DNA from 3 places in the Nocardioides sp. dk884 genome. Region 1 is predicted to be linked to each of the others. Evidence: predicted binding sites of a transcription regulator. Region 1 holds the regulator's gene; each other region holds the start of a gene.

Region 1 (3,556 bases):
CGGAGGCTGGTGGCTCCTGGCGCTCGCCTCGACCGGCGCCGTGGCCTGCCTGTTTGTGGCCCTCATGCTCATCGCACGCCTGCTGCGCGAGCTCTGCCTCACCTCCGGCCCCTCCTCGTCGCCCGATCCCGCAGCCGCCCCGACGCAGGACCCCGTCGCCGCGAGCACCCCGGCGACACGCACGACGGTGCCAGGCGGACGACGCGCGGCCCGCTGAACGACCTCGACCTCGAGGAACGACCAGGGGGCGGAGCCATCAGGCTCCGCCCCCTGTCTTCCCCTGCTCGCCGGTCGGGGTCGAGGCGACCGGCGATGTCTGGCGTGCCTCAGCTGGTGGGCACCGCGAGGCGCTGACCGGCGACGAGCATCGTGGAGTCGAGGGCGTTGAGCCGCTCGATGTGGCGCATCTCCTCGCGCACGTCACCGTCGTCGCTGAGCTCGGCGGCGATGTCCCACAGGGTCTGACCGGTGCCGACCGTGATGATCTCCGTGGGCTCCGCCGAGCCCCTCTCCGCCGTCGCCATCGAGCCGCCGGCGAGGGCGAACCCGACGCCCAGCAGGACCGCCACGCAGAACAGGAAGACCACCACGCGGCCTCGGCGGGTCAGCCGCACGGACCGGCCGGTCGCCGGACGAGAGGTGATGATCATGGTCGTGGGGTTCAGCGTGCTCATCGTGGCTCCTGGGGAAGTGGTGTCAGCCTCGGATCGCGGCGTCGAGAAGATGTCTAACGCCCGCCACCGACAGTCCCGCCGAAACGGGACCGGATCGACGTTCGACCAGACGTTCGATCGAACACATGTACGACGCTAGAGCAGGTGTTCGAGGAACGCAAGCATCTGGGCGAACGAATGTTCGACGCATCGCCCGTCTCGGCCGCGCAGGCAGGCCCGCGACACGCACTTCGAACAGATGTTTGAACTCTGGGGGTGGATGTCGCTACGGTGGCCCTCACGCCACCGGACCCGGGACGACGCCCGATCCGCCGGAGGCGCGGACAACCCGGACGACGACCCGAGGGAAGGCACAGATGGCCAAGAAGAAGAGCGACGGGGTCGCTGAGCTCCCCGACGGTCCTGCTGACGCGACCGGACTCACCCCGCGCCAGGTGCGGGTGCTCACCCACATCACCGACTGCATCGAGAAGCGCGGCTACCCGCCGAGCATGCGCGAGATCGGTCAGGCCGTCGGCCTGACCAGCTCCTCGAGCGTGGCGCACCAGCTGAAGGTCCTCGAGCAGAAGGGCTTCATCAAGCGCGACCCGCACCGTCCGCGTGCCCTGGAGGTGTTCCTGCCCGAGGTGATGGCCGCCCGCAAGGCCATGTCCTCGGGCGAGGGCTCCTCGGTTGACGAGACCGGCATCGGCGACAGCGTGCCGGCCCCCTCCTACGTGCCGGTGGTGGGCCGTATCGCCGCAGGCGGGCCGATCCTCGCCGAGGAGCGGGTCGAGGACGTCTTCCCGCTCCCACGTCAGCTGGTCGGTGACGGACAGCTGTTCCTGCTCGAGGTCTCCGGTGACTCGATGATCGACGCGGCGGTGTGCAACGGCGACTACGTGGTGATCCGCCAGCAGCAGACCGCCAACAACGGCGACATGGTGGCCGCTCTGATCGAGGGCGAGGCCACCGTGAAGACCTTCCAGCGCAAGGACGGCAAGGTCTGGCTGCTCCCCCACAACGACGCCTACGAGCCCATCGACGGCACCCACGCCTCGATCCTGGGCAAGGTCACCGCGGTCCTGCGCCGGGTCTGAGGTCCCTCGCGCCGGGTCCGTGGCGAGTCCGAGCCGGGCCGGCACGGGGTGACAGGATCACCTCGTGCCAGCCCCTCGCGCCGCCCGGCGGCGCCCGTCCTCGCCCGGCCCCTGCCGAGCACGCGCCCTGGGCCTTCCAGCGCTCTGCCTCGCCGTCCTCACCGCCCTCGCCCCGACCCCGGCACACGCCGATCCCGGCCCGCCTCGCTCGGCTGGCCCCTCGGCTGGCCCCGCGACCGGCTCGGCGACGACCCCGCTGAGCGTGCCCACCGAGGCGGTGCCGCTGCGCCGGGCCCGGGCCGCCCTGGCCGGGGCACGCCGCGCGCTGGCCCCCGAGTCCAGCGGCCTGCGCGCTGGCGACGCCACGATCGCCCTGCGGGACCTGGCACTCACCCTGGATGCCCTGCCGGCCGGCGAGCGCGCCGCAGCGCGACGCCTGCTCGCCCGACCCACCGACGGCCGCGCGGATCCCGCCGGTCACGGGTGGGGCCCTCGCGCCGCACCGCGGGTGCGCTGCACCGCGGTCCTCTGCGTGCACTGGGCGTCGAACCCGGCGAGCGCGGACAGCCCCGACCTCGCCGACCTCTCCGGCAACGGGGTGCCCGACCAGGTCGACCTGGTGCTGGACACCCTCGTCTCGGTGCACGCGCGCCTGCGGTCGGCGGGATACCGGGCGCCGCTCGGCGACGGCCCGCTCGGCGGTGACGCCCGCACGGACATCTACCTTGCCGACATCGGCGACCAGGGGCTGTACGGCTACTGCGCGAGCGACGCTCCTGTCCCGGTCATCGGCGCCAACGCCCGTGCGGCCTACTGCGTGCTCGACGACGACTACGACGGCACGCAGTTCCCGGGCAACACGCCGCTGGAGAACCTCCAGGTGACAGCGGCCCACGAGTACTTCCACGCCGTGCAGTTCGCCTACGACGCCACCCAGGACGCCTGGCTCATGGAGGCCACCGCCGCCTGGGTCGAGGACGAGCTGTTCGACGACGTCGACGACAACCGCCAGTACCTGCACCGCAGCCCGCTGCGCCAGCCGAGGCGTTCCCTGGACGACCGCGGCCGGGCGGACCGCGCCGACGCGCTGCGGGTCTACGGGAGCTGGATCTTCTTCCGTTGGCTCGGCGAGCGGCTGCCGACCGCGCAGGGGGGTCTGGCGACAGTGGTCCGCGACATCTGGGAGGCCGCGGACTCCACAGGGCCGCACGTCCAGGACCACTCCCTGGCCGCGATCAGCACCGTGCTGCGCGCCCGCGGGACGACCCTGCCCGCGGCGCTGGCGGGCTTCGCCGCCGACAACCTCGCCCCCGCGGCGTCGTACGACGAGGGGCGGGGCTACCCCGCGGCCCGGCCGGTCGCGGCGCTGGGCGTCGGCCGGGCCGCCGTCCGGCACCGGGTGCGCCTGGACCACCTCGCCTCGGCCAGTGTCCGGCTCACCCCGGCCACCACGCTGCGCGGGCGCGGATGGCGGCTGCGACTTCGCCTGGACCTGCCGCCACGAGCCAGCGCGCCGGCGGCCGTGGTGACCACGCTCGCCGCCGACGGCACCCGCACCCGGCACCGCGTCGCCCTGGACCGCACCGGCGCAGGACGGATCGCCGTCCCGTTGGCGGGGGTGCGCCACGTCGACGTCACGCTGGTCAACGCCAGCACCCGGCTCACCTGCTGGCGTGGCAGCCGCTTCTCCTGCGCGGGCACACCGACCGACGATGCTCGGCGCTTCTCCCTGGTCGCTCGCGCGGTGCGTTGAGCCGACCGCCGACCGGCGACCGACGGTCGACGGCGAGCCTCAGGCGGTCG
Region 2 (3,556 bases), 1.3 Mb from region 1:
GGGCCAGTACGTGCGCGGTGGAGTGGCGCAGGATGTCGCGGCCGTCCTTGGAGGACATCTCGACACCCTCGACCTCGTCGCCGTCGGCGAGCTCGTAGGAGAGGTCCTTCAGCTCGCCGTTGACCCGGGCGGCGATGACCTCGGGGGTCTCGGTGAACAGCTGCCAGGCCTTGGTGCCCGCCGTGACCGTCTGGTCCTCACGCGCGTCGGCGCGGACGAGGACGATCTTCTTGTCGGACACGTGGGTGCTCCCTTGGATCGGCATGGGTTCGGGTCGGCCTCGCGGCTCAGGACGATGCGGGCGCCCCCCGGGCGTCCACGCCGATCGTATCGAGCAGCGCGCCCGCGGGTCGCATCGGTTTCGCTCCCGCCGGTCCCCACTTGCGGCGATGCGCTCCTCGCGCGGCCCCCGCATACTCGCGCCATGTACGCCGCGCCTCGCCAGGTCGCGTGCGCGGCGCTCACCCTGGTGCTGGCGCTCGCCCTCTCCGCACTGCTCCCCCGGCCCGCTCACGCCGCACCCGACCCGTCCGCCCCCGAGGCGAGCTGGGGCGTCGACGGGCCGGTCCTCGCCACCGCCGTCGCGGGCGACGTCGTCATCGTCGGCGGCACCTTCTCCGCGGCGGTGAGCCCGTCGGGGGCCCGGGTGCCCCGCGCCAACCTCGCGGCGTTCTCGCTGCGCACCGGGGCGCTGCTGACCGGCTGGCGCGCCGACGCGAACGGCGCCGTCCGCGCCCTGGCCACCGACGGCCGGTCGCTGTGGGTCGGCGGCAGCTTCACCCGCATCAGCGGCGTCGCGCGTCCGAGGCTGGCGAAGATGTGGGCGCAGTGGGGCGTCGTGGACCGCTCCTTCCGTGCCGGCGTGGCCGGCGGGCCGGTCCTCGCCGTCGAGCCGGCGGGCGGGGCGCTCTTCGTCGGCGGCTGGTTCACCTCGGTCGGTGGCGCCGAGAGACCCCGGCTGGCACGGGTGCGCGGCGCCACCGGCCGCCTCGCCACGGTTCCGCCCCGCCGTGGACGGCCCGGTCCACTCCCTGGCGGCCGCGGGGCGACTGCTCTACCTCGCCGGCGACTTCGCCCGCGTCGGCGGGACGACCCGCCGCGGCGTCGGCGCCGTCGCGAAGACCACCGGCGCGCTCCGCGGCCCGTCGTACGACGGGTCGGTCTCGCCGTCGTACGGCGTCGACGTCTCGGAGGACCGCAGCCGGGTGCTGGTCGCGGCCGGGGAGTACGCCAACGCACTGGTCGCCTGGGACGCGAGGGCCGGCGCGCAACTGTTCCGGCACACCGCGATGGGCGACGTCCAGGCGCTCGACGTGCAGGGCGACCGGGTCTACTTCGGATTCCACGAGGGGTTCGGCGGGAACACCGACCTCAAGGTGCTCGCCGCCCGGGTCAGCACCGGCGACCTCGACCCCGACTTCCGTCCCACCGTGGACTCCTTCTGGGGCGTCCGCGCCATCACCGCCACACCCGACGCGGTCATCGTCGGCGGGGAGTTCTCGAGGGTCGGCGGGGTCACTGCCCAGGGGTGGGCGAGGTTCGGCCGCTGACGGACTGGGTCAGCGGACCTGCGCGGGTCGAATCGTCCGCTACCCCGAGCACCCCGGATCATCCGTGTGGCAAACTTCTTGTCATCGAACGCACGTTCGACTAGAATGACGCATGGCCTCCCCCGAACTCCCCGACAGCGGCTCTCCCGCCGCCGTGCTGGCGTTCGTGCAGGAGCAGCGGGCGGCGGCCCAGCGAGCCGAGGCGCTGGTCCTGGAGGGCGCTCTGCTGTGGGCGGCGATGCATCCGGAGGAGTCGGTCTCGACAGGCTCGAGCGGCGGGTGGCTCTTCGCCGAGGTCGCGGTGCCGCTCGGGGGCGAGGGGACGCCGCTGGTCGCAGAGTTCGCACCCCTGGAGCTGGGAGCCGCGCTGGGCATGTCCACTGACGCGGCCCGGGGCCTGATGGGGGCTTCGCTCGAGCTGGCGCATCGACTGCCGCGCACCTGGAAGCAGCTCAAGGCGGGCGCGGTGCCGGTCTGGAAGGCCCGCCGGCTCGCCGAGCTCACGACGAAGCTCCCGCCCGAGGGAGCCGACTTCGTGGACCGCCAGCTGGCCGGGACGGTCGGCAAGGTCGGCTGGGCGATGACCGAGCGGCTCGTCGACCAGGCCCGGGTGCTGTTCGACCCCGAGGCCGCGGAGAAGCAGCGGCGCGAGGCCGCGGACCGGCGGCGCTTCGACGTCCACACCCGCGAGGCCACCCACGACGGCACCGTCCGGGTGGAGGGCGAGCTCGACCTGGCCGATGCCATGGACCTCGACACAGCGATCGGCCACGGCGCGGAGGAACTGGCTGCGCTGGGCTGCGCGGAGTCCCTCGACGTACGCCGCTCGCTGGCGGCCGGTGAGCTTGCCCGACGCCAGCTGGCCTTGGACCTGCGCGCCGAAGCCGGCAGCGCTGGTGAGGGCGTCGCGTCGGCGGTGAAGCCCCGCCGGGTCGTCATCCACGTGCACCTCTCCGACGCGGCGATCTCGCGGGACGAGGCTGGGGTCGCACAGGTCGAGGAGACCCGGTCGATAGTGTCGACCGAGCAGGTCCGCGACTGGTGCGCCAACCCGCAGACGCAGGTCGTCATCAAGCCGGTCATCGACCTCGACGCCCACCACCACACCGAGGCCTACGCGATCCCTGACCGCATGGTCGAGCAGACCCGTCTCACCCAGCCGACGTGCGCGTTTCCGTGGTGCGAGCGCCGCGCCACCCGCTGCGACTGCGACCACGTCGTCGCCCACGCCGCCGGCGGGCCGACGTGCTCGTGCAACCTGGCTCCGCTGTGCCGGCGACACCATCGGGCAAAGACCCACACCGGCTGGCGCTACGACAAGATCGACGCCGCCACCTACCTCTGGCGATCACCGCACGGGTTGCACCTGATCAAGGACCGTGGCACCACCGCGCTCCTCAGCGCACACCCGCCCGGCGCGCCCTGACAAAGTCCGCTCACCGAGTGGGTCCCTCTGTGCCGCCAGGGGGGCGGCGCTCTCCGGACCGGCTCCTTGTCACGGCACGTCACTGACACGACCGGTTGTGCCGCATTCCGCGGCCCGGTCAGACGGTCGATCGCGGGCCCGCGCGCTCGGCGCTACGCGCCCCCGCGGCGACCACCGTCAGCGCGGCGTGAGCACCCGACGTACGAACGTGTCCACGTTGGCGCACAGCCGCTCGACGCGCTGCTCGGGGGTGAGCGTCTCGTGCGGCTGGGCGCGGTCGGGGCGCTTGATGCCGCGTGCGTAGAGCGAGCAGGCCAGGTCGGCGCACAGGTAGGTGCCGACGGTGTTGCCGGCGCGTCCGGCGGCGCCGGCGCGGGGCGCAACCATCAGCGCCATGTCGGTGCTGGAGTGGGTGGTGAGGCAGAACGCGCACATGTTCTTGCGCCCGCCGCGCCCGGCGCCGTTGCTGATCCGCAGCACCAGCCCGACCGGGCCGCTGTCGCCCGGGACGACCAGGTAGGCACTGTCCGGGGCGCCGGCGTCGCGCCAGCCGAGGAAGTCCAGCTGCTCCCAGCGCGAC
Region 3 (3,556 bases), 1.3 Mb from region 1:
GTCGCCGCGGCCGAGGACCTCGACCTGGCCATGATCACCGGCGCCGGGTTCTCGTTCTGGAACGGCGGCCTGACCATGCTGCTGGAGCGCGAGGACCTGGGGAAGTTCCACTGATCCCCCGCTGACGCATCACCTGCAGGGCGCCGGACCGCGAGGTCCGGCGCCCTGCAGCGTCTGGGGGGTGAGGTTCTCGGGGTAGTTCGTGACGTTGGGGACTGCTGACGCCGCCGCGGGACGGGCGACCCTCCTCCCCGATGGCGGTGCGCCTCTGACTATCCGCATCGTCGCGGAGTGACTCGGACGCGTCAGCTCCCTGGTCGCACGCGACGCAGCATCCCCCTCGTGCGCTACCGAAGGCGGCGGCTGCGGCTCGGGGCCGGCCAGCCTTGGACGCGGATGGTGCGTGGCTCGGCGGCACCCACGCAGCGCCAGCGCTGACGTCCCCGCCACCGGGCGTCGCCGAGCTGATCGCGTCGGTCAGCACCGGTGTCGCCAAGGCGCTCGTCGAGGTCACCGCGCCAGCCGACAACCTCGATCGACCTCCAGGGCTCGCGACCTACGGGTCGTCAGGCGGATCGCCGGCGAGGAGGCTGGTGGTGCCGTGGTCCTTCACCAGGTGAAGGCCGTGTGGTGATCGCCAGAGGTACGTCGCCGCGTCGGTCTTGTCATAGGTCCAGCCAGTGTGGGTCTTCGCCCGATGGTGACGCCGGCAGAGCGGAGCCAGATTGCACGAACAGGTCGGGCCGCCGCTCGGGCCCGCGCCATGGGCGGTGACGTGGTCGGTGTCGCAGCGACGGGCGGGACGTTCACACCACGGGAAGGCGCAGACCGGCTGCGTGAGACGGGCCTGGTCGACGAGGCGGTCGGGAATGGCGTAGGCGTCGGTGTGGTGATGGGCTTCGAGGTCGATGACCGGCTTGATGACGACCTGCGTCTGCGGGTTGGAGCACCAGTCGCGGACCTGGTCGGTCGACACGATCGACCGAGTCTCCTCGACGTGTGCGATGCCGGACTCGTCGCGACTGATCGCGGCGTGCGAGAGGTGCACGTGGATGACGACCTGGCGGGGCTTGACCACCGCTGCGGCGCCCTCACCCGCCTCCGCCCGGAGGTCGAAAGCGAGCTGGCGTCGGGCGAGCTCACCGGCCGCCATCGAGCGGCGTACGTCCAACGACTCGGTGGACCCGAGCGCGGCGAGATCCTCGGCGCCCTGGGAGATCGCGGTATTGAGGTCGATGGCGTCGGCGAGGTCGAGGACCCCTTCGACGTGGACGCTGCCGTGGCGGTTCGCCTCGTCAGTGCGGACATCGAACCGCCGGCCGTCAGCTGCGGCGAGGCGGTCCTTCTCCGCGCCCTCAGGGTCGAACGCGACTCGCGCCTCGTCGACGAGCCGCTCTATCCCCGCCCAGCTGGTCTTCCCCACGAAGTCGGCGAGCTGGCGGTCCACGAAGTCCGCGCCGTCCAGCGGCAGGGTGGCGGTCAGCTGCGCGAGCCGGCGGGCTTTCCAGAGCGGAACCTTGCCGGCGCGGACCAGCTTCCAGGTGCGCTTCAACCGGTGCGCGAGCTCCAGTGCGTCGCCGACCAGCGCTCGGGCGGAGTCGGTCGACATGCCGATCGCCGCGCCGAACTCCATGGGTGCGAACTCCGCCACCAGCGGCGTCCCCTCGCCAGCGAGCGGCACCGCGAGCTCGCCGAAGACCAGACCGGTGGCCGGCGCCGCGTCGGCGACCGACTCTTCGGGGTGCATCGCCGCCCACACCAGAGCGGCCTCCAAGACGTCGATCTCCGCCCGCTGGGCTGCCGCCCGGCGGCGTTGCGCGAACGCCAGCACGGCGGCTGGGGTGTCGCAGTCGGGGAGTTCGGGAGAGGCCATGCCTCATCCTACTCGAACGCACGTTCGAGGCAAAGGGTGCGAAGGTAAAACTGTGGAGCGCGACTCGTCGCCTGTCCACGCTGCTCGCCCAGCGGCATCGCCCAGACCGGCTGCCAATGGCGCTACCTCCCCGTCCTTCGGACCATGGACTCGGGTCTGGTCGCAGTTTCGCCGCTGGTCGCGCAACGGCACCTGGTTGCGGGCATTGACCGTGCTGCACGCGGCCGCGCGCCAACACGACGGGCGGACCGAGGAGACGCCCTCGATGGTCGTCATCGACACCCACCTGGCCCGTGGCGCGCCGAACAGTGGGTTCACCTTCCACGACAAGGGCGGCCCCTACGGCCGCACCGAGGGCACCAAGCGCGTCGTCGCAGTCGACGTGACCGGCCTGCCGGTCGGCGCGTTGGTGGTGCCCGCCTCGACCCACGAGGACCGGGCTAGCGAGCTGATGCTGGAGCACGTGGAGCACCAGGGCGTCACCGACCGGCTGGACCTGGTCCTGTGGGCGTGGCGAGTCGAGGTCGCCCACGGCCGGCTTGGGCGCTCCCGTCGCCTGGCGAGATCGTTCGAGAACACCACCACCTCAGCGACCGGTTGGCTACAGGTCGCCTGCATCGCCACCACGTTGCGCCACCTGTCGCGTGCGCGAGCTCACCGGCGCACACCTCAGCTCGCCGCGTGAGCGGGCTGGGAGGCGCCGGTCGATTCCCCCTTCAGAACCCCCGGCGACTCCGACGCGTCATAGTGATGACCGACAGATCGGAGGCGGTTCTATGTCGACGATGGCGCAGCGCGGAGCAGTGACATGGCGGCTCATCCTTGCCACTGCCTCCGCGATCGGGGTCGTCAGCGTGACTGCCTGGTACTTCTTCGGTCAGTCCGAGCCGACGCCTTGGAACAAGCCGGCGAGGGTAGACGGTGCAGTCGTGCAGCTGACCTACACCGGCAGCGAGTGCAGGGATGGCGCGCGGGCGGACGTTGACGAGGACCCGAAACGGGTCACCATCACCGTCAGGGAGACCGTCCGCGCGATGTCTTGCAGCGACGTGGGCGTCTCCTACGACATCCACGTACGACTGGACGCGCCGCTGGGGGACAGAGAGCTGGTTGATGGTGCGTGCCAGATGCCCAAGTACGCGCACTACATCGTCTGCGGGCAGAACAAGACGACCGTCGAGCCCATCTCCCGCTGAGCGACTCGCGCACCGAACGCACTTCCCAACGGCCCATTCACGCCGCCGCCGAATAGGGACACGCTCTCTCAGAGACGCGCCAGCACCTCGAGCGCCATCCGGTAGCCCTCGATGCCGTGCCCGGCGATCACCTCGACGGCGTGCGGGGTGACCACGGAGTGGTGGCGGAACTCCTCGGGCCGCGTCCGGGGGTCGGAGATGTGCACCTCGACCAGCGGGGCGGTGAGCTGGGCGCAGGCGTCGAAGACCGCCCAGGAGTAGTGCGTCCAGGCCGCGGCGTTGAGCACCACCGGCGTGGCCTCGTCGGCGGCGTCGTTGAGCCAGTCGAGCAGCAGGCCCTCGTGGTTGGTCTGGCGCACCTCGACCTCGAGGCCGAGGTCCGCGCCCCAGGCCACGCACCGCTCGACGAGCTCGGCGTGGGTGGTGGTGCCGTAGATCTCCGGCTGGCGCCGGCCGAGCCGACCCAGGTTGGGACCGTTGAGCACCA

The links. The regulator LexA, encoded in region 1, represses DNA repair genes until DNA is damaged. The targets are predictions, from matches to a motif close to TCGAACANNTGTTCGA.
Region 2: the regulator LexA is predicted to act here: its motif matches at 1,635-1,650, upstream of GFH29_RS11300 (HNH endonuclease signature motif containing protein).
Region 3: the regulator LexA is predicted to act here: its motif matches at 1,886-1,901, upstream of GFH29_RS11095 (HNH endonuclease signature motif containing protein).

What each region holds. Positions count from the first base shown of each region.
Region 1 covers NZ_CP045649.1:3,600,609-3,604,164, forward strand. Annotated here, with positions in the region: gene GFH29_RS17165 (hypothetical protein) at 1-217, shown strand, start outside; gene GFH29_RS17170 (LysM peptidoglycan-binding domain-containing protein) at 327-674, opposite strand; gene lexA (transcriptional repressor LexA) at 1,031-1,753, shown strand; gene GFH29_RS17180 (MXAN_6640 family putative metalloprotease) at 2,016-3,506, shown strand; gene GFH29_RS17185 (ATP-dependent DNA helicase) at 3,546-3,556, opposite strand, start outside.
Region 2 covers NZ_CP045649.1:2,334,094-2,337,649, forward strand. Annotated here, with positions in the region: gene thrS (threonine--tRNA ligase) at 1-241, opposite strand, end outside; gene GFH29_RS11290 (hypothetical protein) at 511-930, opposite strand; gene GFH29_RS11295 (hypothetical protein) at 1,011-1,550, shown strand; gene GFH29_RS11300 (HNH endonuclease signature motif containing protein) at 1,663-2,976, shown strand; gene GFH29_RS11305 (FBP domain-containing protein) at 3,154-3,556, opposite strand, start outside.
Region 3 covers NZ_CP045649.1:2,291,465-2,295,020, forward strand. Annotated here, with positions in the region: gene GFH29_RS11090 (3-hydroxyacyl-CoA dehydrogenase NAD-binding domain-containing protein) at 1-114, shown strand, start outside; gene GFH29_RS11095 (HNH endonuclease signature motif containing protein) at 557-1,873, opposite strand; gene GFH29_RS11100 (hypothetical protein) at 2,079-2,558, shown strand; gene GFH29_RS11105 (hypothetical protein) at 2,650-3,069, shown strand; gene GFH29_RS11110 (type II 3-dehydroquinate dehydratase) at 3,138-3,556, opposite strand, start outside.